DNA from 2 places in the Acetobacterium wieringae genome. Region 1 is predicted to be linked to the other one. Evidence: predicted binding sites of a transcription regulator. Region 1 holds the regulator's gene; the other holds the start of a gene.
The links. The regulator LexA, encoded in region 1, represses DNA repair genes until DNA is damaged. The targets are predictions, from matches to a motif close to CNAACANNTGTTNG.
Positions count from the first base shown of each region.

Region 1 (15,191 bases):
TTTTGTCTTCAAGCTATACACCAGTCGGTAAGAATATTGTAATCGAGTTTGATCCGCTTGATATTAGAGAGATGGAAGCATATTTAGAAAATGGCGCTCATATCGGACATTTAGTGATCAAAGGTAAACAGATTGGAACTGCGATTTCCTTAAAAACAAATAAATTAATACGAGATTTCGCAAATAATAATGACATGAACAACATTCACGTCGAAGACATAATAACAAATTTTGCAAATAATCTGGAAGAAAAAGCCCTATTCAGTAAAACGGCGGCAACTCACTTGGCATCTGTTCGAAATGAGGCTGAAAAAAGAAGTCCAGGATCAAATATTCTACCTCAAAATAAAAAAAGTTCTAAAACTACAGACGAAATCAGTCTTGACAATGAAAAGAATTTGTTAAGTGATGAGGAATTAATGGCGAAATGGTCAGATCCATCCAAGCGCACATGGTAATAATAAGGAAAGGTTTAAAATAAAATGAGAGCAGATCAATTAGATCAAGTAAATTCAACAGTAAAAAATAAGCATCCCATTCACACTGGAAATTACAAGATAAAAACATCGATTGTTGAAGAAGCAATCAAAAAAATTGACGAAGCGATCAAATTCAGAATCCAAGGAATGATTATTTATGGCCCATCAGGTTATGGAAAATCGACAGCAATCAATATAATAAAAAATGAAATATACGAAAAGTACGACCACGAAATTTTAACGTTTGTGAGTTCAATGCCTGATCCACTAAAGAACACCAATGTTTTTTACACAAGATTATTGAAAGCTACAAATCATGATTTATTTAATAAAGGTTCAGCACAAGATAAATCGGATCGATTGTGTTCACAGCTAATTAATTTAGCCCTTGAAGAAAACGGAAATCGAAAAATCCTTTTTTTCATTGATGAAGCAGATGCTTTAGATAAAAATGAATACCAATGTCTTAAAGATATTAATAATCAGTTAAAAGCTCAAAGTATAGAAATGACGACAATTTTAGTTGGTACTGAAGATTTAATCTCACAGCGGAACTTGTTCTCAGGAATGAAGGAAGTCCAGATTGTGCGACGTTTCATGCAAAAAACGCACATATTTAATGGTATACGGACAAAGAAAGAACTTCAAGATGTCCTCGGAGCATACGATTTCGGTATGCGATTTCCCTTAGATTCAGACTTGACATATACGAATTATTTTTTTCCAATGGCATTCAGTGAGAGTAAATTTCTGATCCATGAAACTGAAAATTTATACAATTGTATTTGTAATATTTATGGAAAAACTATTTTCAGTAAACATGGATTATCAATGAGTCATTTATGTAACATGATTGAATTTCTTTTTATAGAACATGGAATAGAAGGGGCAGGGGATGAATGGATAACCGAAGATATGTGGATCGAGACTGTCAAATTTGCGGACTGTGGCCACGAGCAAGACCTTTTAAATGCATGTATCAATGGAAAGCGAAAGTGAGTATAAAGCGAGGATAAGCTGGTATGCTAACAAAATTTAAGCGAAATCAATATGAAAGCTTTTATGATTATTTAGTTAAATCATGTTACGTGAATTCTTGTTCTTCAAATATATTGATTAAACCAATATTGGTAAACAATAATGATACAAATAAATTTTTGCCAGAACTTTTATTTCAATATAGGGGTAAAATAAACGTTGAAGGTTTAAATTCCATAATTGAAGAACCAGTTCTTCTGCAAATAAAAGAAGATGTGAAGAGACTATTAGGTCCATTTTCAATATTTCTTCCCCATAATCTCATTTTTCTATTCGATCATTATTTTAAATATTGTCCAAAGTGCCTGGAAGAAGGAAATCATTATTTATTTCATCAATTTTCTTTTTTAGATCAATGTCTTATACATAATATGCTTTTGGTTGAACATTGCCCTGTTTGTAACCATCGCAGATTTTCGGAATTTTGCTTCAATAAAAAAAGTTATTATATTTGTCCCCATTGTGAAATTGACTTATTCCGACATTTCATGATACACTCACCAATGGAGCTTGTTGCAAGAAGTTATCATAATAAATCAATACCGTTGAATCTTCCATCTATTTCGGATAGAAGTTGTACTATAATTGAGATTAATCCCTGGCAATTAAAAATTAAAAATAAACTTCCGGATTTTGGCGCTAAATTTATAAAAGATTATCTTATCAACGGCGAAAAGAGTAGTCTAGCGACAATTAGTGTGCGAAAAGTAACGAAATTAACTAAATATGAAATTAGTAATCTGAACAATTATTACTCTAATTGCGATTGTGATTGGATTAATTTAGTAAAAGACTATTCAAAAAATGATTTGTCAATTCTTTCATCACTTGAAGATATCATAAATAAAGTCGACAGCCGGATCAAGAAAACTTTCCGAGTTGGTTATCATTGCGAAAATATGAATCGAACAAATATTGATTACAAAACGAAATTAAATAATATTTTTGTAAAATGTCTCTATGGTAATAAAAAAATAAAAAAAGAACAATATGCATATTATCTATGGTTATATTCTTGTATATTGAGAAATAGGGCAGGAGAGTGTAATACTTCTTTCTTGTTGTCCTTATATGAATACCTCATTCAACTCTTTTATGATTTCTTTAATGATCCCAAAAGCACAACAATTTCGGCCGATGTTTTCCAGCTTGCTTGTAAAATTATCGAGTTTTATTTATTTGAATACTTTTGTAGACTATTAGGTTTTATTGAGAATAATATTAGAAATGGTGACTTTATAAAAATAATTACAGAAGATCTTTTAGATTCTGGTATTTCAGTTGGCCCAGCCTATAAAGGCATTATTATCGAGAATGATCTCTTTTATAATGTCTATTTTTTCGAAGAAGAAGAGTCTCAGGTGAATGAAGATTATCGAAACAATATAGATAATATGGAAACAATGGTTGGGGGATATAGTCTGATTGTACGCTACAATGTTTCCATTGGATAATTATAAGGCTTAATACATTTTCACTGAAAGTTGGCATTACATATAGAACTTATTTTTTTCATGAAAACCTTCCATTTTTTACGGGTTATATGTCAAATTTTACCTATTTTTTTAAATGAAATAGGTATCATGCGAACCTTTCATTTTATTTTGCATTTTATTCACCGGAGATAATAAAATTTCATATTTCTGATTATTGTTCACAGAATTCAATTAAATTCGTTATTTATGTCCGATCAATTATACATAATCGGCAACAAAAGAATTATTTTTTACCACTTATATGTCAAGCTATGTCCGAAGTATATGTCAATGCACAACAATGCACCAAACAAAGCTCAGTATGAATTTGAAATAAGCAAAAATATTATGTCGCAAAATGTAAGTTTCGTGACAAAATGACTAAAGTGTGGTAAGCTATAATAAAATCTGCCGGTGCTTGTGCAAATACCATCTCAGCTTATGCCATCTTTTTTGCAGCTGTTACCAGCCAACCCCGGCAAAAATTTTAGGAGACTCTGATGACCATCCCAACCAATCTAACTGATAAAATTATTCCCAATAATGCACTGCTGGATGAATTCCTAAATTATGTTTTAACCATTAAAGGTTATTCTGAAAAGTCCGCCCAGGCTTACCGTTATGATCTGATTATTTTTTTCCGCTTCCTCAAACGCTATTTTGCGATGGTTCCCCAATCGCTGCCTTTTGATGCAATTCCCATCGATGATATCGACATTGATGTCTTAAAATCGGTAAATCTGGGGATTCTCTATGCCTTTCTTTCCTACTCCAGTAAGGAACGGCAAAATGCAGATGCGGCCCGAAGCCGCAAGGTCTCTTCCTTACGTTCATTCTTTAATTATCTGTGCAATAAGCAAAAGTACTTTCTGCCCAACCCGGTGACTGAACTGGAAATGCCCAAACTCCCGGCCCGTCATGCCCGTTATCTGGAATGGGACGAAGCCGTGGATTTATTGAAAGGGATTACCGGTCGCCATAAAGAAAGGGACTTTGCCATTATTACCCTGTTTCTCAATTGCGGGATGCGTCTTTCCGAGCTGACCCAAATAAAGATTTCCGACATCAAAAACGATGCCCTGCGCATCATTGGTAAGGGTAATAAAGAGCGTCCCGTCTTTTTAAACCATGCCTGCTTAAAAGCCATCAATCGCTATCTGGCGGTGCGCCCAGAATCCAACTGCCCCTATCTCTTTCTCAGCCAGCAAAATGGCCCGATCAGCAATCGGGCGGTTCAGCACCTGGTCAAGAAACATCTGGCGAATTGCGGTCTCAATACCGATGAAATCAGTGTCCACAAACTCCGCCACACCGCTGCAACCCTGATGTTCCGTTATGGCAATGCCGATTTGCGCTCGGTTCAGGAAATTCTTGGTCATCAGAATGTTTCAACCACTCAGATCTATACCCATGTCAATGAAGAAATCCTCCGGGATACCCTTAACCAAAATCCGTTGGCACAGTTTGAAAGCGATGATTGACAACAATGGTAAAATTAAGAACTTACGTTTGCCTTTAATCTGGTGATATGCTATAATGAAGCATAACTATTTTGGAGGAAAACTCATGTACGAGGATTTAAACAGCAAACAATTAGATATCTTGAAATTTATAGAAACCCAAATGCGCGATAAACGTTATCCCCCATCAGTGCGGGAAATTTGTGCCGCTGTTAATCTGAAATCGACTTCCACCGCCCACACCTACCTGAAAAAGCTGGAAGAGCTGGGTTATATCAAGCGTGATTCAACCAAAACCCGGGCTATCGAGGTGTTGCGCCACGATCCCAATGAAACAATTTCCAGTCACTTTGATGAAAAAACAATTATCTCATTGCCAATTTTAGGCTGCGTCACTGCCGGTGCTCCAATTCTGGCAATTGAAAACATTACTGATATTTTCCCGCTGCCGCTCGATTTTACCGGATCCGATGACGCCTTTATTCTTATAGTCAAGGGGACTAGCATGATTGAAGCCGGGATTCTCGATGGTGATAAAATCATCGTCCGAAAGCAGGAGACGGCCCGAAATAATGACATTGTTGTAGCGCTTTTGCTTGAAGATAACGAAGCCACGGTCAAACGCATTTTTTACGACGAGCCCAATAAAATCCGACTGCAACCGGAAAATAAAACCATGGATCCGATTTTCTGCAATGCCCAGGATATCAAAATTCTTGGCAAGGTAACCGGTCTGATCCGCAAATTTTAGAGCAATAAAAAAAGATGTGCAAACATCTTTTTTTTATTTTCCGTTAGTCCAGTTTCATTTTGTCTTCAATGCTTTTAAAGACATCTTTTTCGATATGATTTTTGTTGGCTTTGACCAATTCGATCTGGCTTTCAAACAACTGATTCTGGAGATCCAGGATTGTTTTGCGGCTGGTTTCACTTTCAATTTTTCCTTGTCGTAAGTGTTCCCGGTATTGGGCCAACAGATCATTTTTTTCATCCAGTTCTTTTTGCAATAAGTCTTTCTCTTCAGCCAGTGCTTGATATTTTGCCTGTTCTTCGGCCAGCAAATCGCTGAGTTTCTTGAGTTCAGCTTTAACTTGTTTCACCTCGCCGACTTCTTTGGCTTTTACTTCTTCACTGCTCCGAACTTCTTCCTCTGCGTTGAAAAGCCGCTCGGTAATATTCATACAGCCTAAAATCGCAATCCGAATATGGTTTGTGAAGGGATTCGCAGCCTTGACCCGTTCCAATTCGGTATTGACGTAGTCAGAAACGTGCTTAATATGCTCTTCGTTTCCCTTGGCCTTTAGATTAAATTCGGTATCGAGTATGCGTAATTCCATGATTGTTTGTTCAGGCATTTTTTCCTCCTGTGAAATAAATTTAGTTCTCAAAAGTGATAAAAAGGTTCTTCTTTGTTATATTCTATTATAGGTAATAAACAAGAAAATTACAATTGATTTATCAATTAATACTGCTCAATGACATCAGCCAGTTCTGTATTGCTTAAAATTCGGTAGTCAATCTGTTTTATCTCAAGATGCTTAAAACCAGCCCGTGATTCGCTATGGATAACCGGAATGGAATAAATCGCTTTCTGGTATTTTCTGGCGTAATCCAGGGTATAAATGGTACCGCTCCCCGGCGTAAAATTGGAAACAATCACAAACTGACTGGACGCACTCTGAAGACGATCCCGCTCTACGAACTTATATGGCAAAAGGGTTTCATGATGGGGGTATTCGGATACCAGACAGCCCCCCATGCCACAGATTTTATCTGCCAACTGCTGATTGGTGCTGGGATAAATTGGAGCTAAACCAGAAGGCAGAAAGGCCACCGTCTTTCCACCGGCATCCAGACAACCCTGGTGCCCATAAGAATCAGAACCGATCGCCAGGCCACTGACTACCACAAAATTGTTTTCGGCCAGTAACTTACCTGCTTGAAAAGCAAAATCTGCCCCCAAGGCGGAAGGTTGGCGGCTACCAATCACTGCCGCCCGTTTGGAATGTGTTAAAATACTCAAGTCGCCCTGATAAAAAATCAACACCGGATGATCCGAAAATTTCAGACTATCCGGAAACGCTTCATCCCAATACGAGCAGCAAGAGATTCCCAGCTGACCGCATTGTTCGGCCAGCGTCTGGGCACAGTCCTCAGCAGCTGCGATTTCGGCCTTGCTGATCTGGCTGGAAATCATCCCAAAAGTCTGGCCGATTTCAACCAACTCCCGGAAACAAAGCTGCTGAGGAGCGGTGATCAACTCCAGCAAGCGGATCGTTTTCTGTCGACCGACCCCTTTTAATTGCTGAAGCCCGACAATATGTTCACAAATCAGATTCATGATCGTTTCAATACTTACTCACGGAGTTGGGCATCAAATGCCTGTTTCAATTCACCGAGAATCTGGTCGATAACCGGATTAATATCATTGTCAGTGAGGGTTCGTTCGTGATGACGGAAGTTTAAGGCATAGGCCAGACTCTTATAACCGGCCGGAATTTGAGCTCCGGTATAGACGTCAAACAATTCAATGCTTTCAAGGATTTCGCCCGCTGTTTTTACGGATAATTGCCGCAATCGCTGCCGCCGGAATTTCAGCTTTGAGTAAAATAGCCAAATCGCGATTAGAAGCCGGGAATTTTGGCAGATCAGTAAATTTATTATCCAGGCTGGCACATTCAAAAAGTTCATCAAACGATAACTGACAAACATAACACCGTTTCGGCAGTTCATAATGCTTGACAACCATCGGATGAATCTCGCCGATTTCCCCGAGTTTGGTCCCATTGGCAAAAATTTCTGCTTTTCGTCCGGGATGAAGGAAGTCCGATCCGCCAGCAACAAACTCCGGATAGTAAATTCCAAAATGCTCAAGCAAGAGCTCAACAACCCCTTTTAATTCAAAATAATCCCCGCTGCCATAGGAACTGATGGCCAGTTTTTTGGCTTCAACCGGTAATTCTCCTGGCTTGGTGTTTTTGCGATAGGTATTGGACAATTCAAAAAAACAGCCCGCCGGGTTTTTACGATTATAGTTTAGTGAAATCACTTCCAGCTGATGGCCAATGAGGGTATGGCGCATGATGCTGTTTTCTTCCCCCAGCGGATTAATCAGCGGAATCAGGTTATCCGGAAGCTGTGTATTCAGTCCCTGAAGACGCTTTTCGCTGGTAAAGGAGGATGTCAGGGTTTCAAAATAGCCCTGACCCACCAGAATGTTTTTCAGGCTGTCTTCAAATTTCTGCACTGGGGTTTTACCGCCAACCATGGTTTCGCCGCCCATTATGGTACCAGGGATGCGATCATAGCCAAAAATCCTTACCACTTCCTCGGCCAGATCTTCTTTAAGCTCAATGTCCATCCGATAACTGGGCACTTCAACTTCCAAAACGGCATCGCTTATTTTGTTCACCGTAAAGAATAACCGGGTCAGCATGCTTGAAACTTCCTCAACAGTCAAAGAAATCCCCACAAACGCATTAAACCAATTAACATCGAGGGCAACTTTTTTTAATGCAGCCACCTGAGGGTAAACATCAATCATCCCTTCGATAACATCACAGGCACCAATATCCAGTAGCAGCTGAGTGGCCCGCAGTGCTGCCACTGCGGCTAATTCCGGATCAACGCCCTTCTCAAAGCGAGATGAGGCTTCGGTTCGCAGGCCCAGTTGTTTAGCCGTTAAGCGTACACTGCCTTTGTTAAAATTGGCCGATTCCAGGACAATCAGACTGGTTTTATCAGTAATTTCTGAATTTTCACCACCCATGACCCCGGCAATGGCCACTGGGGCTTTGCCATTGGTGATCATCAGCATCGATTCATCTATTTCCCGCTCTTTATCATCTAAAGTGACAATTTTCTTATCTGCAGTGGTTGTAACCACAATTTCCTGGGATTTAAGACTGTGATAATCAAAAGCATGGAGCGGTTGGCCCAGCTCCAGCATCACGTAGTTGGTGACATCAACAATATTGTTGATCGGCCGCACTCCACTGTTTAGGAGCTTGATCTGCATCCACAGCGGTGAGTCTTCGATTTTCTTGACTTTGAGCATCTTGGCAACATATCGGGGGCAGGCAGAATCTTCAATGCGTACGGCCAAATAGTCGGGGATTTCATTAGCACTTTCTGCGGTGGCGTCATAAACTGGTACTTCAGCCATTGGCAGATCCAGGGTTGCTGCCGCTTCCCGGGCGATCCCCACAATCGATTGGCAATCCGATCGGTTAGCCGTCAGTTCCACATCGATGATCACGTCATCAAGCCACAAAAGTTCCCGGGCATCCATTCCCAGCGGCGTATTTTCCGGCAGAATCAGAATCCCTTCCATGATTTCTTTAGAAAATAAATCGGTGTTCATTCCCAGTTCTTCAATCGAGCAGAACATCCCATAGGAAAGCAATCCCCGAAAATCATTGGTGCCGATTTTGGTACCATTGGCAATTACCGCACCATCAATGGCCACCGGAACAATGGCACCTTCAAAGACATTCTTGGCCGCAGTGACAATCACCCGTTGGTCAGTTCCCATATCCACGGTACAAACGGTCAGCTTATCCGCATTGGGATGGGCTTCAATTTTGGTAATTTGTCCGGTAAAGATATTAACCACATTTTCTGAAACAACCGTTAGGGTTTCCACCTTTGTCCCGGACATCGTCAGAGCCTCCCCAAAATCAAACGGTGCCATTTTTATATCAACAAATTCTTTTAACCAATTCAGTGAAACGAGCATAATTGGGTTCCTCCTATTTAAATTGCGCTAAAAAACGCAGATCATTTTCAAACAATAAACGCAGATCGTTGATGCCATACTTGATCATTGTGATCCGGTCAAGGCCCATGCCAAAGGCAAAGCCGCTGTATTCATCCGGGTCAATGCCACAGAAGCGCAAAACATTCGGGTGAACCATTCCGCAACCGAGAATTTCAATCCAGCCGGTGTTGCTGCAAACCTTACAGCCAACGCCGCCGCATTTAAAGCAGGTTACATCCATCTCAGCGCTGGGCTCGGTAAAATAGAACTGGTGGGGGCGGAACTTGGTTTTCGTCTGTTCACCAAAGAGTTTCTTGGCAAATAAATCAAGGGTTCCTTTAAGATCGCTCATGGTGATGCCTTTATCAATCACCAATCCCTCCATCTGATGGAAGACTGGAGAATGGGTAGCGTCGATTTCATCAAAGCGATAAACCCGACCCGGTGAAATAATCCGCAGGGGTGGTTGCTGTTCTTCCATAACCCGAACTTGAACCGGTGAAGTCTGAGTTCTCAGCACGATATCATCCTGATAGTAAAAAGTGTCCTGGAGGTCTCTGGCCGAATGATCCTGAGGCACATTCAAATAGTCAAAATTATATTTTGCCCATTCAATCTCCGGACCTTCGGCAATGGAGAAGCCCATTCCCAGAAAGATTTCTTTTAAATCATTGATAATCGTAGTTAACGGATGCAGGTTTCCCGCCTGATGTTTTTGTCCAGGCAGGGACACATCGATACGTTCTTCTTTGATCTGCGCTTCAATTTCCTGTTGTTCCAGTAACTGTTTTTGCGCCATGATGTTACTTTCAATTTCTTCCCGGATTTCATTGGCCAGCTTGCCAATGACCGGACGTTCCTCGTTGGAAAGCTTGCCCATTCCTTTTAGGGCAATGGTCAGTTCGCCTTTTTTACCCAGATACTTAATCCGGACATTATCCAGTGATTTCAGTTCGGTAACGGCACTTAGATCAGCTATACAGCGATCTCGTAATTGTTTGAGTTCTAGCTCCATTTCTTTCTCCTTATAAATAAAAAAATCGTCCTCTCAAAAGGACGAAATCATTCCGCGGTACCACCTTAAATTAATACATAATTGTATTCACTTAAAATTTTAACGCAATTAACGTTAGCTGCTATCAATCATCAAAATTGGTTGATGCGGTTCACAGCTAAAACTCCAGAGGGAACTTCAATAAATTTAAACACAAAATCTCTCAGCCTGGGATTTTTTCTCTGTAAAGTCTCATCTTTATTTACTCGCTCTATCATTGTAGATAAGTTATTTAATTATCTTTTACTTTGGTCTGGCATTCCTTAAAATCTCGAATCAGATCATACATGATTATACCTGCAGCCGTTGCCACATTCAGTGACTCCGCCTGACCCAAAATGGGAATTTTCAGTAACAGATCGCAGCATTCACTCATTTGCTTCGACATTCCCTGGGATTCATTCCCCATAACGATGGCAAATGAACCGTTGAGGGACTGGCGTTCCCATAAACAACTGCCACTTAAGGAAGTACCGATGATCGTTACCTGCTGCTCTTTTAACTGCTTGACCGTATCAAGCAGCGAAACGACCTGATAAATCGGCAAGTGAAAGACCGAACCCATCGAACCCCGTAGTACCTTCTCATTGTAAATATCCGCTGTTTTAGCAGACGTCACCACACAGTCAAAACCTGCTGCATCGGCAGTACGAATAATGGTACCAACATTGTAGGGATCCTGAACATCCTCCAGTAAAACCGTACGCTTGAAGGTTCCCGGTCGGCTATTAATTTTATGCAGTACCGCCATAATTCCTTCGGGTTTTTGTAAACCGGACAGGCTTGCCAGAATCGTCGGACTGACGATTGCAATGGCAACTTTATTGTTCTCCAAAGTAACCAGACGATCCCTGACAGATGCGCCATTAATCTCCAGCCAAGTGCTGGTAATAAAGATCTGCTTAAACTGCAATTGATTTTTAACTGCTTCCAGAAAAAGCTTGGTGCCTTCGATGGCAAAGGTACCTTCGGCGTCCCGAAAGGATTTACTGCTGAGTTTACGCAGATACTTCAGTTGCTCATTATTTTTTGATGTAATTTCTGGAAACATCGTTAATGGTCTTTTCGGGACAGTTTGTTAATCTCATTAATGGAGCGATTCTCCCCCATCACAATCAGTTTATCTCCGGCATGAATCACATCACTGGCCAATGGCGAAGCATTTAAGACATCCAGACTCCGAATTGCAATTACATTTAAGCCATGTTTTTCCCGGAGGTTTAACTGTTCCAGGTTTTTTCCTTCCCAAATATGAAGGGACTCCACCTCAACGATGGAATGATTGGTATCCAGCTCCAAAATATCGATAAAATCGCCGGAAAACAGATTATGCGCAACCCGCTCACCCATGTCCCGCTCTGGAGAAAATACTTTTTTGACCCCTAATTTAAGTAGCACCTTTTCGTGCTGGGCATTGTTGGCTTTTCCATAAATTTCATTGATTCCCAGTTCCTGAGCATTGACAATACCCATAATACTGCTGTTAATGTCTGAGGTAATGGAAACCACCACCGCATCGACATTCTTTAAGCCAATCGATTTCAGTGTATTAATATCGGTCACATCCGCTTGCACCGCATAGGTTACCAAATTCGCAATGTTTTGAATTTTTTCTTCGTCATTATCGACGACAACAACATTACAGCCCAATTCGCTGAGGGTGATGGCCAGTGCTTCACCAAAACGCCCTAAACCAAGAACCGCAAACTGCTTTTCTTTCAATTAATACTCCTCCTCTAGCCAATCATAATGTTGCCTTCCGGCAATTTGAAATTTCCCACGTTTTCTCGGGCTCGCTTTTCACTGCGTGAAATCGCATAGGCTACCGTTAACGGACCCAGCCGGCCAACAAACATGGTCAAACTGATGGCTATTTTCCCCGCTGTTGATAAATGAGGGGTTAAACCGGTTGTTAAGCCAACCGTACCAAATGCTGAAAGTACTTCAAAAACCACCGTTTCAAAAGAAGCTTCAGGTTCAGTACATAATAACACAAAAATCATAAAGATGACAATACCCAATGCAATGACAATCACCGAAATGGACCGACGGATTGCCGGGCCCATGATGCTACGCTTAAAGGCCACCACATCTTTTCGACCATGAAGAACGGAGACAACCGTCATCATAATAATCGCAAAGGTGGTGGTTTTAACGCCGCCACCGGTGGACCCCGGTGAAGCTCCGATAAACATAAACAGCATGGTTAAAAACAATGATGGTGTTGTTAAAGCGGCAATGTCAATGGTATTATAACCAGCAGTTCTTGGTGTGATCGACTGGAAAGCGGCGGCCAGTAGTTTTTCGGGAAAAGAAAGCTTTCCCATCGTCATCGGATTATTGTATTCAAAAACAAAAAAAAGCACAAAACCAATAATCAAAAGAACACCGGTGACTGTCAGGGCCAGCTTGGCATGCATAGTCATTTTTTCAAATTTTCGAATGTTAATGATATCACTGGTAACGGCAAATCCCAGCCCCCCCAGAATAATCAGCCCGCCAATCACAAAATTGACAATAAAATTACCGACATATTTTGTCAGGCTGGAGTAATTCCCAAATAGATCAAAACCAGCATTACAAAAGGCAGAAATCGAATGAAAAAAGCTGAAGGCAGTGCCCCGCAAAAATCCATATTCCGGAATAAAAACCAGGGCCAACAATAATGCCCCAACTGTTTCAATGATCAGCGATGAAAAGAAAATGTACTTGGTGAATTTAACTACTCCGGAAAGTGAATCCATGTTCACTGAGGATTGAATCAGCAGACGATCCTTGATCGTAATCCGTTTTCCCGCCAGTACAAAAAACATTGTCGTCAATGACATGAAGCCCAGGCCACCGATCTGTATCAGTAAAATAATAACGACTTTCCCAAATACCGACCAAAAGGTGCCGGTGTCCACAACCACAAGCCCCGTTACGCATACTGCTGAGGTAGCCGTAAATAACGCATTAATAAAACCACCGCTGGTTCCTGATGCGCTGGCCATCGGCAAGGTCAACAAAATGGCTCCCAGTAGGATCACCAGTGCAAATCCATAAATCAGCATTTCTGCCGGGGAACGTTGTCCCGCAAATTTTTTAAAGTTCCAGCGTATTTTTTCTGCCATGATTCGATTCCTGCCTTAAATATTTAATAACCATACCTATTCTAACACGACACAATAAAAAAGCAAGAATAATATCCATAAAAAAAACTTCTCAAGCATGGATAATCCGTTGAGAAGTTTTTCATTACGATTAGTTCATGTTCTTCTTTGATACTTCAACTAAGTCTTTAAAAGCATTACTGTCATTCATTGCCAGATCTGCTAAGATTTTACGGTCGATTTCAACACCTGCCTGTTTTAAACCAAACATGAATTTGCTGTAGCTTAAACCATGTATTCTGGCACCGGCATTGATTCGGGTGATCCATAATCTTCGGAAGTTTCGTTTCTTTTCTTTACGGCCAACATATGAAGATCTGAGTGCTCGCATAACGGCTTCATTCGCTGATCGATATAACTTACTTTTAGCACCATAATAGCCTTTTGCAAGTTTTAGTACTTTTTTATGTTTCTTTTTGGCATTAACGCCTTTTTTAATTCGCATTATCTATTTCCTCCTATCTTCAAATATTATCTTTTTACGATTTTGATCATTTTCATTACTACTTTAGCATCGCCAGGAGCTAAACCAGTTGCTTTTCTTAAATTTCTTTTTCGCTTGCTGCTCTTTTTGTTAAGAATATGACGTTTGAACGCTCTTGAACGTTTAATATAACCTGATTTTTTTATTTTAAAACGCTTTGCAGCACCACGGTGGGTTTTCATTTTTGGCATAACTATTTCCTCCTCCCTGTACAAGGTTTCATTTATAAAAAACTATATCTGAGAAACGAAAGTTTCACAATCAGATAGTCAATTAACAGTGTGAATTACTTATCTTTTTTGGGGGCTAAATACATAACCATGTTTCGGCCTTCAATTTTTGGTGCTTTTTCGACTACCGCCAGATCAGCAACCCGCTCAGCAAAATCTAGTAATACTTCTTTTCCCTGTTCGGTGTAAGCCATTTCACGGCCTCGGAAACGGATCGCCACCTTAACTCGACTGCCTTGCTCTAAAAACTTGATGCAATTTTTAATTTTAACATTAATATCATGCTCTTCAACTCGAACCGACATACGAATTTCTTTAATAACCACAGCTTTTTGATTTTTTTTGGCTTCTTTTAATCGTTGAATTTCTTCGTATCTAAACTTACCGTAGTCAAGAATCTTACAAACCGGCGGTTTTGCGTTTGGTGAAACTTTCACTAGATCCAAATTTTTTTCATCGGCTAATGCTTGAGCTTCTCTGGTATTCATGACACCAAGCATTTCTCCAGTTTCGTCAATTACACGGATTTCGCGATCACGGATCTCGTTATTAATTTCGTGTTGAACATCTTTGCTAATAGTCATATACCTCCATATAAAAAAATTGCAGGTAGAGTTACTCCACCTGCAAAAAAATACTTACGAACAATGATTATGCGTTCATTCATATTTACCTATTTCCCTGAGAAATGAGGTGAGAAGTGTGTGTTCCTCTACTTTGTTACTCAGCTATTATATGCTTATTCAGATCGATTGTCAAGTTTTTTTTATGAAAGTAAAGCCCGGTCGTTGGCAAACTCTTCGCCACTGACCTGGCCAAAGCGTTTTAGTAGATCTTCAACTGTGAGACTCTGTTTTTCTTCACCACTGATATCTAAAATTACGTGGCCTTCATGCATCATAATCAAGCGATTCCCATGCTCAATGGCGTGGCGCATATTATGGGTGACCATCAGGGTGGTCAGATTCCCTTCGTGGACAAAACGGTCACTGAGTTTTAGAACCTTATCAGCCGTTTTGGGATCCAATGCCGCTGTATGTTCATCCAGCAATAGCAGTTT
Region 1 is NZ_CP097897.1:1,707,760-1,722,950, reverse strand. It holds gene CHL1_RS08380 (Tn7 transposase TnsA N-terminal domain-containing protein) at 1-42, shown strand, start outside; gene CHL1_RS08375 (hypothetical protein) at 3-458, shown strand; gene CHL1_RS08370 (ATP-binding protein) at 483-1,478, shown strand; gene CHL1_RS08365 (TniQ family protein) at 1,502-2,971, shown strand; gene CHL1_RS08360 (tyrosine recombinase XerC) at 3,493-4,473, shown strand; gene lexA (transcriptional repressor LexA) at 4,559-5,203, shown strand; gene zapA (cell division protein ZapA) at 5,247-5,807, opposite strand; gene CHL1_RS08345 (DNA-processing protein DprA) at 5,915-6,793, opposite strand; gene CHL1_RS08340 (phenylalanine--tRNA ligase subunit beta-related protein) at 6,808-7,029, opposite strand; gene pheT (phenylalanine--tRNA ligase subunit beta) at 6,989-9,190, opposite strand; gene pheS (phenylalanine--tRNA ligase subunit alpha) at 9,204-10,226, opposite strand; T-box leader at 10,261-10,492, opposite strand; gene CHL1_RS08325 (TrmH family RNA methyltransferase) at 10,498-11,316, opposite strand; gene CHL1_RS08320 (potassium channel family protein) at 11,319-11,987, opposite strand; gene CHL1_RS08315 (TrkH family potassium uptake protein) at 12,002-13,378, opposite strand; gene rplT (50S ribosomal protein L20) at 13,509-13,862, opposite strand; gene rpmI (50S ribosomal protein L35) at 13,889-14,092, opposite strand; gene infC (translation initiation factor IF-3) at 14,188-14,715, opposite strand; gene CHL1_RS08295 (ABC transporter ATP-binding protein) at 14,898-15,191, opposite strand, start outside.

Region 2 (15,191 bases), 730 kb from region 1:
ATAAATAACACTTTTCTTTAACTTATCAGCCATTTCTGATTCCTTTCCAAATTGAAGAAATCGTCCCCAAAAGCGGCAATTATTTTTGGAACCTTATACCAAAATCCATTAATAATTCCTGCTATTTTCGGGGACGAATCTGTGACCCCTTCCATCAGGAAGTTACGGTCACTTAGTGATCATTTAGTTCAGAACATTTTTTCTGACATTTTGTCAATTTCTTGATTGATGGTTTCATAAACCCCTGGGAACGAATCAATCGGTAATCCTGAGGTCTGAGAGGGAATAAAATACAGTTTGCCATTTTCTTCACAGGTTTTTTTCACATATTCTGCTACAATTTCTGGGGTCCAATCAGGGAAATCAACCAAACCACTGTGAATGCCACCCATAAAGGTAATTTTGTCGCCGTATTCTTTAATCAGTTCAGGAATGTTATTAGTGTTCATTACACCCTGCCAGATATCGATACCCATTTCGATCATCGATGGCACCAGGTTTGCGGCATAGCTGTCACTGTGGTGAACAATCAGTTCAACGCCATTCTCTTTATAATAGCCATAGATTTTTTTGTAGGCCGGTTCAAAGAATTCTTTAAACATCGCTGGTGAAATAAAGGAATTGATCTGGCTGCCCCAGTCATCATGATGGAATACCGCATCAGGATGAAGATGATCGATAAATTCTTTAGCCAGTCGCAGTTCAAAATCAACCAGGAAATCAATCAACGCATGCATTTCTTCTGGTTCTTCGTAGTAAGCCATTAAGGCCTCTTCCATACTCATCAGGTAATGGATATGTTCAAACAGACCGGGCGCCACAAAAACAGTGACATACTGATCATTCCGATCAACCGCATTAGCCTCAGCAATCGCCGTCGCCCAAGCTTCTTCGGGATAATCAAGCTTCGGCGCTTTAACATAATCCCGCCATTTGGTGATATCCTTAACAACGATGTGCTCCTCATCATGAACCGGAAATGAGCCCAATTGGCCTTCCGGCCAGCTCAAGGTAACGCCCCATTCATTAACTATCGTACCACCGACCGGTGGTTTTAAACGACTGATCGGGGTTTTCATCATCAGGGCAAAGGGTTCATATTGTTTGACAAAGCGATCTGGATTTCCACCCTTCATTACTTCAACTAAATTTTGTCTTTTTGTTAACATTTTTCTCTCCTCTCCTATGCTGTTGCCAGTTCTTTGGCTTTTACCGCAGCACTACCGGCATCAGGAGCATATCCGTCAGCACCAACTTCAACGGCATATTCCGGCGTGACCGGAGCACCGCCAACAATCACTTTCATCTCCGGATAAGCAGCTTTAATGGTCTGTACTGCTTCTTTTAAGGCTGGCATGGTGGTGGTTAACAAACCGGAACAGGCCACCAGTTTGACATTGGCATTGTCTTTAACTGCTTGAACAAAGGTATCAGCGGGGACATCAACGCCCAGATCAACCATATCAAAACCAGCACTTTCGATCATCATCGAAACCAGATTTTTACCGATATCGTGAAGGTCACCGGCAACCGTACCGATGATGCAGGTACCCAGCGAGGCGGAACCATCACCAGCCATCAGTGGTTTTAATACTTCCACGCCTTTTGACATGGCTTTGGCAGCAATTAGCATTTCCGGGACAAAGATTTCGCCGGATGAGAATTTATCCCCAACGACGCCCATGGAATCAACCATGGCCTGGAGAATCTCACTTGGGGTGCTGCCTTCATCCAGTGCTTCCTGTACCAGTCCGGGAACCAGTTTCGATTTTCCAGCTTCGACTTTTGCTTTGACTTCTGCTATTTTTGACATGATTTATCTCCTTAAATTAAATTGTATATTCTAAACCGGAGCAATGTGTGAATCGCTCCGGTTTCATTGAACTTTGTTTTTTATACTTAAGCCAATTTACGTTCTGCTAATTCTTTATTGATTTCTTCCATTCGTTTTGGTGTTAATGTATAAAGCCCAAACATCATCACCATTCCAATAATCATAATGATTGCCGGATAAAGGGCGAAACCATTTTTAATTCCCTGAATCAGTTCTGGAGTCACGGCCATATCAGCAACATAACCAACTGAAGCCAGCACCGCTGAAATGATAACCGAACGGACAAAAATAGATACTTTGATTGGCATACTGATCAGTGACATGATAAAACCACGGGCATTTTTGCCGGTTTTCCAGTCGCCATAATCAACGGTTGCAGAGTACATTGCCACACCCAGAGAATCTGGCAAACCATAACCAATATAGGCAGCAAACATGATGATTTTAAAAGCAGTTGCTTCAAGCGGCATAAACCAGACAATTAGCAAACCGATAATCAAAAGCGACAGGGCGATCATATAGGTGTTTTTTTCGCCAAGTCGTTTAGCAATCGGTGATGCAATCATGGCTGCAAAGAAGTTGACAATGGTTAATCCGGTCATGAACAATGCCAGTCCAGGCAAATCGTTGATGACATATTTAAAGTAGTAGAAGGCCATTCCAAAAATAACGAAACGTCCCAGGTATCGTCCCAGTTCCACCAGCATCAACCCCATCAATGGTGGGTTGACAACAATTTGTTTGAGCATTTCGCCCACTGACATCTTTTCAGCCGGTTTGCCCGCTTGGGCTTCGGTACCGTTTTGAGCATAGTCTTTGGTGATTACAAAATAAATGATGTTACAGGCAATCATAATCACACCGGTGATCGCTGCCATATAGGTGTAACCTAAAACCGGGTTGCCGACACCAGCACCAATAGCGGCGATGGCTTTTACCCCAAAATAGGAGAACACCAGAGCACCCGCTGCATTGAACATTCCCCGGTTACTGGCCATTGAGATTCGTTCTTCCCGAACCGTGGTCAGCGCATTATTCATGGAAATATGGGCAGCATAAAAGGTATTCCAAACCAAATGGCTGATGGCGAATCCTAAAAAGATGATAATAGCATTAATTTCCGAGGTTCCGCCAATCTGCGAAAACTGCAAAATATAAAAGAGCGCCGCAATGGGTGGTCCGACCAATAGCCATGAACGGTATTTCCCCCACTTCATGTTGCTTTTTTCAAGAATAACCCCTGATGTTGGTACGGCCACAATATCAACAATACTGGTGGCCAATAAGATGGTACTTACTAATGCCAAAGGAATTTTTGCAAAGTCGGTGAGGAAAGCTGCAAAAAACATGACTTCAATATTGACTAAGGTCTGAAACCCAAATGACGGTAATCCATAAAGATTAATAGCCGACTTTTTTAATGGTTTGTTCATAATTCTTTCTCCTTTTTAGTTTCAACTTTAATAACAATTTCTACTAAAATAACTGTCGACACTATTTGTCTGATCAGCCAATCTCCCTATAACAACAAGCAAACAGCAACACTTCTATCCAGTCGTTCCGCAACCAGAAATTATTTTGCACCATAACGATCATCCTGAAATAATGCAATCCTTTTCATAATGCCTTTCTTCATTAAAATAGAGTTTCGAAGAAGCGGTACTAAAGATATCATGACATTTTTACAAACCGTAAATAAAATTGTAATTACTAATTCATTTACAACATCATTGTACTCGTATTCAATGAAGCTGTCAATGTTTTTTTAGTAAAACATTTCAGTTAATCTATTTTTTAAACTTTGTACTCGTTTTCTTCATTGATTTTTTATATGATTATTCGTTTTTTTTGGCAACTTGTCTGTTTTTACTGTTATTTTTGACATTATGTCCATCATCACATTATTATTTTTTAATTTGAATTTACAAAATACCGTTTAATACCTTTCAAATTTCAGAAGAAATTCCAAAGCACGTTCCTGCATTAACATTCGTTTGCTTATATAATGTATTCCCCGCCACAAAAAACTTAACCTGATATATTTTCCTTTTTTGACTGAGCAGCTTCACCATCAAAAAAAGAACTTCGTACGAAGTTCTTTTTTCAAGCTCTATAATTTTTTGAAGATATCATTTATTTTAAATATGTTTAATCAATAATTCTATGAAATTACTATAGCCCGCACCGTTTTATCTTGTCAAAGCATACATACAGGAGTCCTGAAGTTTACCATTCTTATAAATACTTTTCTGAAAAACACCTTCCAAATGAAAACCAGCTTTTTCAATGGTTCTGCGCGCCTTCTGGTTATCAGCAAAGGGCCGAGCGTAAATTCTGACCAAATCCGACTCATCAAAAGCTTTTTCACAGATCTGCTTAATGGAACCAGTCATGATTCCCTGTCCCCAATAGGGTTCGCCAAGCCAAAAACCCAACTCACCACTTTTGCAACTGACATCTTCCTGCATCAGCAGACTGATCGCTCCAATCGGCGCATCATCGATTGTGATCGCCTTGTTTAGATGCCTTCTTTTATTCTGATGAATGCTTTTAGTAATAAACAGATGGGCATCATCCAGAGTGTACGGATAGGGAAAGGTGTTTCGTAAATTTCCTGCTATCTTTTCATTATTGGCCAGAGGCACAATATTTTCAGCATCACTTAGCTTCCATTCTCTTAGTCCAAATTCCATTTTTTGACCTCCTTTGATCATCGCCATTGATTTCTAGTTTTTTCTAAAAAACTAATTTGTACTCGTTTACTTTTTAATTTTCATCAGCTTAACATCTTTGGAATTTTATGTCAATATTTTTTCTTTTTGCAACAATTTATTACCTTTACTTGTTTGATATTTCTCAAACAAGAGGTAGTTCTGAAATTATATTGTTCGTTAATTAACAAATCATTTTTAATCAAGATGTTGTTTTTCGATAGATTTTATTCGGGTAACTTTAATACAGATACATCAAATTCAATTTATGGATAACATACTTTTTATCCATTGTCTGATAGCTATTGGACAACTTTTTATTTCTTTATCAATTCCACATAAACAAATCAGCTATTTAAATGATCTTGATAGTTAATCTACTGCTATATCTATCAAATTGACACTATATCACTGCTAATACTATGAAAAATATTTCTCCCTAAAAAAACCGATAATAACGTTGCGATTAAATGCATTTTAATGAAAAAAATCACTGTCTTGAGGCTTTGTCCCACCATAATAATTTTACTTTTTAATTTTTTTTGCCCTAATTTTTTTATTGTTTTGAACTCTAGCAAAGAGAAAATTAAGTATTTTTTAAGATTCATCGTTTTGATTGTTACTCTGACAATCGTTGTCGTTCCCTGCTTTGATTCCTAGATCAGCAAGCAAATCTGCTATACTTTCTTCACCATTTAGCATAAAATTAGAGCATCAAAGCGTCATCATAATAATCATAGGTGAAAAAATGAACAATCAACCCGAAATAAAACTATCCGTCCGCAATCTGGTGGAGTTTATCCTCCGCTCCGGAAATATCGATTCTCAGTTTATCAGCAACGCCAGTGCACTGGAAGGAACCCGGGCCCACCAGAGGGTTCAGAAAGATAATCGAGACAAAGGCTATGCCCCTGAAGTATCGCTAAAACATCGTTTCGAATATGAAGGCTTCTGTTTCCGAATCGATGGCCGGGCCGATGGCATCATCACCAGCGAGTCCGAGATTATTGTAGACGAAATCAAGTCAACCAGCCGGCCGTTGGAACAGATTGACGAAGACTACAGCCAAACCCATTGGGCCCAGGCTAAATGCTATGCCTATATTTACGCCATCCAGAATGAACTACCAGTAATCAGCGTACAGCTGACCTATTTTCAGCTGGATACCGATGAAATCAAAAAGTATCTAAAAATCTTTACCCAAACTGAACTGACTGTTTTCTTTTACGATTTAATCAATCAGTACCTGGTCTGGGCTGCTCTGACCAGCAACTGGGTGACTCGCCGCAATACCGCTATTCGGGCTCTTGCTTTTCCCTTTGAGCGTTATCGCCCGGGCCAGCGGGAACTGGCAGTAGCGGTTTATAAAACCATTGTCGAACAGAAAAAACTTTTTGTCCAGGCTCCCACCGGAATTGGCAAAACAATGTCAACTCTGTTTCCCGCCATCAAATCGATGGCTGAAGGGCATACTGCCAAAATTTTTTATCTAACCGCCAAAACCATTGTCCGGGAGGTTGCCGAGGAAGCCTTTGCTAAAATGGCAAATCAGGGATTGGCTTTCAAAAGTGTCACTCTGACTGCCAAGGACAAAATCTGTTTTCAGGAAGAAACCATCTGTGATCCCGATCACTGCTCTTATGCCCGGGGTCATTTTGACCGTGTTAATGCCGCACTGCTGGATATCCTTAAGCAGGAAGACCGCCTGACCCGACCCGTCATTGAAAACTATGCACACAAACATCAGGTCTGCCCTTTTGAGTTTTCTCTCGATTTAACCCTCTTTAGTGACTGCGTGATCTGTGATTACAACTATGTTTTTGATCCCCGGGTTTATCTCAAACGTTTTTTTTCCGATAACGGCAGCGACTACAGCTTTTTGATTGACGAAGCCCATAATCTGGTCGATCGGGCCCGCTCAATGTTTTCGGCCGAACTTTATAAAAAACCATTGCTGGAGCTAAAGCGATTGTTTAAAGATAACGACCCCAGTCTTGCCAAAGCTCTGGGAAAACTCAACACTCACATGATCGGGCTGCGAAAATTGGCTACAACCAACTCACCTCACCGCCAAAAAGAGGCCCCCAAAGATTTCTTGCTGCTGGTGATGAAGTTGATTTCTCTGGCCGAAGTATGGCTAGTCAGCAATGAAGGCCGCCCGGGTCACGAGAAACTACTGGAACTGTATTTTAACGCCCTGACCTTTATGCGCACCGCCGAGTTTTACGATGACCACTTTCTAACCTACGTCGAAAACGCCAACGGCGATACCCGTATCAAACTTTTTTGTCTGGATCCTTCCCACTTGCTGGGAGAAGCCCTCAAACGAGGCCGGGCGGCGATCTTCTTTTCGGCCACCCTGTCACCACTCGACTATTTTTCAGAAATTCTCGGTGGTGACCCCGACAGCTATAAAATTAGTCTGCCATCGCCCTTCGATGTTAAAAACCGAGAACTACTGATTGCCGATACCATCTCAACCACCTTCCGCAATCGCGAAAAAACCTACTCCACCATTGTCCGTTGCATCAAAACGGTACGGGATCAGCAGCCAGGCAACTACATCGTCTATTTTCCATCTTATAAATATATGAATGCGGTGTTTGAAATTTTTAGCGCCAGCTACCCGGAGGTCGTCACCATCCGGCAGGCTCCGGAAATGAACGAGGAAGACCGGGAGCTGTTCCTGGGTCAGTTCCGACCGGCACCCGGGGCTGCCCCGACCGGGATGTTGGGCTTTGCGGTGCTGGGCGGGATCTTTTCCGAAGGCGTGGACTTAAAGCACGAGGGCCTGATCGGCGCCATTATTGTCGGAGTCGGTCTGCCCCAGATCTGTTTTGAACGTGATATCATCCGGGATTATTTCAATAAAAAAAACCACACCGGCTATCAATATTCCTACCTCTATCCTGGCATGAACAAGGTTCTCCAGGCTGCCGGACGGGTGATTCGAACCGAAACCGACCGAGGCGTGATCGTTCTGATTGATCAGCGCTTCAGTAGCCCTAGCTATCGTCAGTTATTTCCACAGGAGTGGTTTCCCCATCGCCAGATCCGGAATGAGCCCGAGCTTAAAAAAGCCCTCCAGGATTTCTGGGCCATGACTATACCGCAAAACTGACGTAAAAAAATCTGCTGTCGCACTACGACAGCAGATGTCTGATAACCATAATGGGGTGATGAAAAATCGAGCCGCGGGCCACTAAAAGCCATGATCTTGCGAATTTTTAGCTGATTCTCTTTATTATAGCAGGGGCTTGGACAGTGATTGCAAAAACCCTTGTTTTCGCCATAGCGGCAATGATCCAATCGGTTCAAGGCATAACTTAACAGGGTCTGGCACTCCGCACAGAGATCGTGTGATCGATGTTTTTTGCGGCAATAGATTTTGAGCATCACGGCAAGGATCCGTTTTTCCTGGTCTATTTTTGGCACTCGGCTTTTTTCCTTATCTTTCTTTACTTTCGACAAACCATTTGGGTTCTTCATAATAGAGACAGACTTCCTTATTCTGGATCCGGCAGGTGTAGCGAATACCCTGCCCGCCCACCTTCAGGGAGACCCCCGGGCGCATATCCAGAACCCGGTCAATAGAAAAAACCCGACCGTCCTCCCACAAAACCTGGAGGGGGATGATTCTGCCATCTTCTTCAAACTTTGCAATCACCTGGACAAATTTTTTTATTGCCATTTTCTTAATTCTCCTTTAAAAGTATCCAATTGGATGGATAACATGATCTTTTTTGGGATCCAGGCCGCTCATCGAATCACCAATGGTAACCGCCCGACGCAGAACCAGATTGCCAAAGCGCTTGCGTAAATCATCAACGGTATCATCGAGCTGGGCCTGACGCATCCGCAACGCTTCATTGCCAAAAACATCCAACTGAATCGGGGTTGAATCCGGTACCAGATCAGTGACCCGCACCCCCAGGGAGCGAATATCCGAACTGAAATCATAATTCTTTTCAAACAAGGCAATGGCGGCTTCAGCTATTTCCCGGGTCAGATCCGAGGGTTTTGCTAGCTTTGTTTGCCGGGTGAAGCTGTGAAGTTCTTTGTTACGGACATGAATCGCTACTGTTAAACAATAACAGCCGGTTTCCCGCAACCGCATCGCCACACTTTCAGTCAGCATATAGAGGATCAGCTTGACATCCTTCAGGTCTTTTAAATCCCGGGGGGTAGTGATGCTGTTGCCAATGCTTTTGAGAATCCGTTCGTTACCGTTATAATGCTCGTCAAAGGCTTTTACCGGGCTGTCATCAAGGCCATTGGCAAAGCGCCACAACACCATCCCCATCTTACCAAACTGGAGCACCAGAAAATCTGGGGATGTTTGCGCCAATTGTCCAATGGTATAGATACCATATTTCATCAGTTTCTTTTTCGTGGCTGACCCCACATAGAGCAGATCCCCAATTTCCTGGGACCAGACAATTTTTTTGAAATTATCCCGGGTGATCACCGTGATGGCATCGGGTTTCCGATAATCCGAACCAAATTTGGCAAAGATTTTGTTCCAGGAAACGCCAATCGAAACGGTGATACCCAGTTCCTCCTGAATGGCCTGGCTGATTTTTTCGGCAATGGTTCGGCCACTGCCGTGAATCCGGGAACTGGCCGTGACATCAAGCCAAGCTTCATCGAGACCAAAAGGCTCCACCTGATCGGAATAACGGTTATAGATTTTTCGGGCCAGCCGGGAAAAACGCAAATACAATTGATAATTTGGGGGCATCACCAAAAGCCCAGGACATTTCTCCCGGGCCTGCCACAGGGCCTCGCCGGTTTTAACCCCAGCAACCTTTGCTTTCTGGTTCTTCGCCAGAATAATCCCATGACGTTTTTCCGGATTGCCACCGACCGCCACCGGAAAGTCCCTAATCTCCGGATGATAGAGACATTCCACATTGGCATAAAAGCTGTTGATATCAGAGTGTAAAATAATCCGTTCCATGACCCACCCATTTAATCCGTTTTAATTAAATTAGCACATATGTTCTGTTGTTATTTTATACCCATCCATACTCTTTGTCAATGGCCAAATTATACCTTACTGCGATTCGGGCTTGTTTGCAGGGCTGATCCGGTCTATTTGACAAATCAGTAAAAACCCCCGAAACGACTGTTATAACTGCGTTTCCGGGGTTTTAAGCTTAACCAGGCAATCGACTCTACCGTCCTTTTTCATACGAAACAATTGTTCTTATAAGCATTGTCGGCCTGACTCATTCGTCGCAAAAACTGTCATCAACTCAAATAGTGTTCACAATTATGAATTTCACAATAAACCGGATTCCATCTATTCTTGTGCGACCTGCTTTTTTAATTGTAGGTTGCAACATATTCGGCTTCGGCCTGTTGGGCTTTCTGGTTGCCGACACCACAGCGGGGATTCAGCAGTGAGCAGTTTTTTCCGCAGCCACCACAGCGCAGTTGGGATAAAAATTCGCTCAGACTGGGGACATCAGGTTGTGGTTCAGCGACTACCGGTTCCTCCGCAGCCGGGGTAGCGGCGACAATCGCCGGAGTTTCTACCGGTGCTGCAGCGGATGCAGTAACGGTTTCAGTCACCGTGGTGGCCGGTTCAGAAATAGCGGTGCTGGGTGTTTCGGTGGTAGTCGCAGTGGCTGTGTCGGTCGTCACCGCCGCAGCAATACTCTCACTTTCACCAGTGGCAGCATCATTCTTGGCGGCAATCGCCGGAGGAATTTCGGCCTGAGCAGCCTTCACTTGCTCATAGCTGTGAAAAGTATTGGCCCCCACCCCATAGACAATCAGCAAAGCAGCGACGGCCGCCGTGCATTGGCGGATAATTTTATTTTTCATACTTAATACACCTCATTTTAATTCTTTAATTTTACAACCTTCTTCACACTAAATTGAATAAGGCCCCGGCCGAAAACAGGGTCAGCAGCACGTAGCTGGCTAAACGAAACCACTGCAGCTGCCGGGGAATTTCGGTGGCAATTTTCCCCGACAGCACGCCTGATAGCAGTACCATCAGCAATACCGGGGTCAGGGTACTTGCGGCGGCAAAGACCCCGCCAACTAGAGCAGCCGTCGCCAGCGGCAGGGTGGTGGCCACTCCCATCATCATCAGTAGCGGCCCACAGGGTGAGGCTCCATAGGCCAGACCGGCTGAGAATAGCGGCAACAGCCCTTTTACACCATAGCGGTTGATAGTATCAGCCTTTTTTTCACCGCCGCAACCGGAACAGAGACTGGCCCGGTTGGCTTTGTTTTTGTAATCGAGCAGCCATTTTCCGATCAGCACCAGGCCCAGGGCTATCATCGCCAGCTCTATCATCTGACCCAGGTTGATCCCACCGACATAACCGGCGGCATCAATAAACTGACTGCCAATCAACGCCGCCAATCCGCATAACACCACCACGGCGATGACCTTGCCGATAAAAAAGCTAAAAAATCCCAGCAGCGATTTTTTTAGCCCCTCGGCATGGGTGATGATATAGCTGGACAAAAAGACGCTGACCGCCGGACTGCAGCAGGTGCCGCAGCCCAGCCCCACCGACAGGGCCGTGGCCAAAACCGGAAGCAGTAATGTCAGCCCCATGGTCAGGCCCGCTCACTGGCAATCAGGGCGGCACCGATGGCCCCGTTAAACTGGGGGTATCGGGCCACATAGACATCCCGCATCATTTCTTCTTCAAAGGCTTTATGGACTCCGATATTCAGGGCACCGCCGCCGGTCATCAGGATATCTCCGCCTTTTTCGGCCTTTTTCATCATTTTAATGATCCGTTTGGCCATCGATAAATGCATCCCGGCCAGAATATCCCGGCGGTCATACTTCCGGGCCACCAGCGACACCACTTCTGACTGGGCAAAGACCACACAGGTGCTGTTGATATCACAGGGGGCCTTGCTTTCCAGCGACAGCGGGCCGACCTGATCGATGGTGGTCTCTAGAATCTGGGCGATGACTTCCATAAATTTGCCGGTGCCAGCGGCGCATTTATCGTTCATGGTAAAGTTCTTAACGGCGTAATGCGAGTCCAGATAAATGATTTTGCTGTCCTGACCGCCGATATCAATAATCATCCCCGGTCGGTAATCCGGCGGTGCGGTTAAGCGCACCCCATAGGCATGGGCGGTAATTTCGGAAATATCGTCATCGGCAATATCAAAGACCTTGCGGCTGTAACCGGTGGCCATGGTATAGCGCACCTGGGTACGGTTAATCCCCCGGCGGACACACATTTTTTCAATTAAGGCACTGGCTGCGGCATTGTTGTCAATCCCGGTGTTGGTAACCATCGCATCCACCACCTGATTCTGGCAGATCAGCGCCGCCTTAGTATAGGTTGAGCCGCCGTCAAGTCCGGCATAATAATTTCTGTTCATGTTATTCTCCTGTTTTCTAGTCTTAGCGGTAATTGTTAAATTAATAGCATCGAACAATGATTGCTTTGGGTGCAGTTTCCACAAACAATTTCGTAACGTGTAGGCGAACAGTTCATCGAACTGTCCGCCGTACAGTGTAGAAATTGTTTCGTGCGAAACTGGGACCAAAGCTCACGGCACTTTCGCAAATGCTTACTTTGATCATAAGATAAACCCCGTACCGACAATTTGTCGGTACTGCAGTTAAGTGTCACCCTGCTATTTCTGATTTTTTCAGTTTGCTAATTCGGGTTTCCAGATCTTTCAATTTGATCAGCTCAATAAAGGCTTCAATCCGGATCCGCAGTTGTTCAATATCTTCTTCGTTGTAATCACTTTCTACCCGGATCACCGGGATGCCCAGTTTACCCAGCTCATCTTCCAGCGTCTGGTATTCAAAATCATAGACCAGACAGCCCCGGAGGACGTGATAAACCACCCCCTGAACCTGGTGGTCGGCAATCATCTGTTTGATCCGATAAATCCGCTGGCTGTTGTCAACAAAGGTCGGACAGGTACAGGGCCTCGTGTAGCGATTGGCCAGCGACCGCATCAAACCATCAAAGCTCTGATCCACCACGACGGTGGGGTCATAAAGCGAACGCTCCCCCATACAGGTCTCGTCGCCGACCAGAATGCCCCCGGTTTCTTCAATCAGCAAGGGGATTTTAATATTGGGGAAAATAACAGGTGATCCGGTGATCATAATCCGGGGTTGTTTATCTTTGCTGACGTAGTGCTTATCTTTTTTACGCCGGGCCAACTCCTGATTAAGGCGATGCAGCTGCTGACTCCACTGCTCCACCGGCAGATACGAAAAGGCATTCATCAGCGCCATGGCGTGGGTTCCTTTGATTAAGGCCGGGACATGTTTTTTAAACTCATTAAACTTTGACATCTGATACTGGGCAAAACCCATGGCATCAATGCTCTCTGCCAGGCTTTGGTAGCTAATCGTCTGGCCGGTGACCGCTTCCAGTTCGGGAATCAGCTGATAGAGTTCCTGAACGTACTGCTCCATATCGCGATCCTCACTTTTGGCGGTGGGCACATGGAGGGCGTAGGTCGGCACCCGCTGCTTTAACATGCCAGCCATTTTCTTTTTGCAGTCGCAGGTAATCGGCACCACCATCAGAGCACAATCATCATAAATGGGCATCACTTCCATGGCCTGAAAACCCATCACCGCTTTGATCAGCGGACAGGCGTCCCGGGGCACCAGGTCATCGCCGATGGCAAAGGCGGTATAGCTACCACTGCATAGTTTCACCGGCTGGGCCCCGACAGCGTAGATCAGCTCATCGGGAACCATCACACAATAGGTACCGACGATTTTGGTATCGGCCGGTTTTGCGACGTTTTTCAGATCCACATAGATGTCTTGCAGAACCTTGAAAAATGGCTCCATGGCGTCCGGGGCGCCGGGTAATTCGGCCAGCCGCCGCAGGTATTTGGCGGACACCTTGGTGGCTTTGTCGACAAAGCGCTGGCGTTGCCGTTCGGCCATGGTGGTCGGGGAGCTGCTGTTATGGGCGTTACGCTGGTTTTTAATGACGTGATTCATTTCTGGCTTATTTCTTTTATTATCAATTAGACTCATTTTTTTCTCTTTTCCTGATCAAGCGTTTTAAACGCTTTTCGTTTTTTTTATGACCCGACATAAAGGTCTTGCGGGAGGCTTTATAAAATCTCAGCCCGCCGAAGCTCATCGCCAAGGCCTTGTTTTCCGGACATTTGTCAATACATTCGCCGCACATAATACAGTCGGCGGTGGTGACATCACGCTTTTCCCGTTCGCTATAAATGGTTTTAATCCCCATCGGACAGGCTTCGTAACAGGCTCCACATTCGGTACAGGCCTGACAGTCTTTTTTGATGCGAAACAACGAGATCCGATGACCGAGACCGATCAGGTAACCCAACGGACAGATGTTGCAGAAGAAGCGGCGCTTGAAAAAGCTGCCAATGATCACCACAATCATGAAGAAGCCGCTTAAAAACAGTGACACCTTAAATCCCGCCAGGGCCGGTGAAACGGTGATGGCCGGGCAGATATTACAGAAGTTGCCGCCGACAAAACTGAGCCCCAGAAATAACAGCAGCAGCGTCCATTTGATCGGTTTTAAGCGGCTATAGAGTTTTTCATTGAAGGACAGGCCTTCAATTTTCAGACCCTGCCGGGTTTCATGGGTGAGATCCTGAATCAGCCCCATCGGGCACAGAAAACCGCAGATAAAGCGGCCCAGCACCACGATCGAGAGCAGCAGCGAGCCCAAAAAGATGCCGACTTCCGACCAGCTCATCCCTACCAGGGAATTTAAATGGGCCAGGGTATAACAGCTGCTGTCAATCAGCTGATCCTGATTGATGGGACAGGCAAAAATCGGCAGTTCGATATTGCCAAACCCCTGCCCCAGCCATTTGACCCCGTAGATCAGGGCGAAAAAGCTGAGGATCATGATCAGCCAGCGCATTGTCATAAAGCCGAATTTGCGCTGGCCCTTAACGGTGCCCCCGGGCTTCAGGCTGATCCGTTCGGCGGCAAAGCGGCCCATCACCGGATCATTGCGAACAATCCGCCGCCGCAGCCACAGGCACAACACAATGCCGATAACCGCGAGCAGCAGGATGATCAGCACCGGGGTGATGGCATAGCCGCTGTCGTCAGACCCGAACGCGTAAAAGACCAGGTTGCCGGCAAACAATGACAGCAGCATCAGCAGCCCGCAAATGGCAAGCACCGTCGGCGTAAAAATTTTTCTTAGTTTAAAATCGGTTTTTTTCATACGGCTCTTTTTTCCTCACGATAACGATGATGCGCCAGCATTTCCATAAAGGCTTCCATCCGAATTCTTAATTGCTCCACATCCTGGTACTGGTAGTCGGTTTCCAGCCGGAAGACCGGGATTGTGGCAGTTCCGAACAGCTGTTCAAAGCGTTCCAGTTCAAAATCATATTCAATCTGACCTTTCAACACATGGAAAACCACCCCGTCAATCCCACCCTGTTCCAGATGCCAGCAGGCACTCTGAAAAAGCATCTCATTTTGAGCATAGGCGGCTGAGCAGTCATAGCGGTAATGAGTTTCAATGATAGCGAAAAAGGGATCCCGCTTGCTGGCTTTGTGCTGGCTGCTGCTGGCGTATATTTTTTGAATACTGCTGTCCAGGGTGGCCCCGATCGTCAGGCCAATGTCGCCAATCAGAAAGGGAATCTTATAATTGGGCAAGACCACC
Region 2 is NZ_CP097897.1:2,434,098-2,449,288, forward strand. It holds gene CHL1_RS11825 (MFS transporter) at 1-33, opposite strand, end outside; gene CHL1_RS11830 (uroporphyrinogen decarboxylase family protein) at 189-1,169, opposite strand; gene CHL1_RS11835 (corrinoid protein) at 1,184-1,813, opposite strand; gene CHL1_RS11840 (MFS transporter) at 1,900-3,267, opposite strand; gene CHL1_RS11845 (GNAT family N-acetyltransferase) at 4,024-4,527, opposite strand; gene CHL1_RS11850 (ATP-dependent DNA helicase) at 5,294-7,666, shown strand; gene CHL1_RS11855 (nitrous oxide-stimulated promoter family protein) at 7,561-8,034, opposite strand; gene CHL1_RS11860 (hypothetical protein) at 7,994-8,236, opposite strand; gene dinB (DNA polymerase IV) at 8,252-9,505, opposite strand; gene CHL1_RS11870 (hypothetical protein) at 9,874-10,377, opposite strand; gene CHL1_RS11875 (urease accessory protein UreH domain-containing protein) at 10,421-11,125, opposite strand; gene CHL1_RS11880 (acyl-CoA dehydratase activase) at 11,128-11,916, opposite strand; gene CHL1_RS11885 (2-hydroxyacyl-CoA dehydratase subunit D) at 12,167-13,555, opposite strand; gene CHL1_RS11890 (4Fe-4S binding protein) at 13,542-14,741, opposite strand; gene CHL1_RS11895 (2-hydroxyacyl-CoA dehydratase subunit D) at 14,738-15,191, opposite strand, start outside.
Region 2: dinB (DNA polymerase IV) is a predicted target of LexA. The motif match lies at 9,742-9,755, and genes of this name have one in related genera.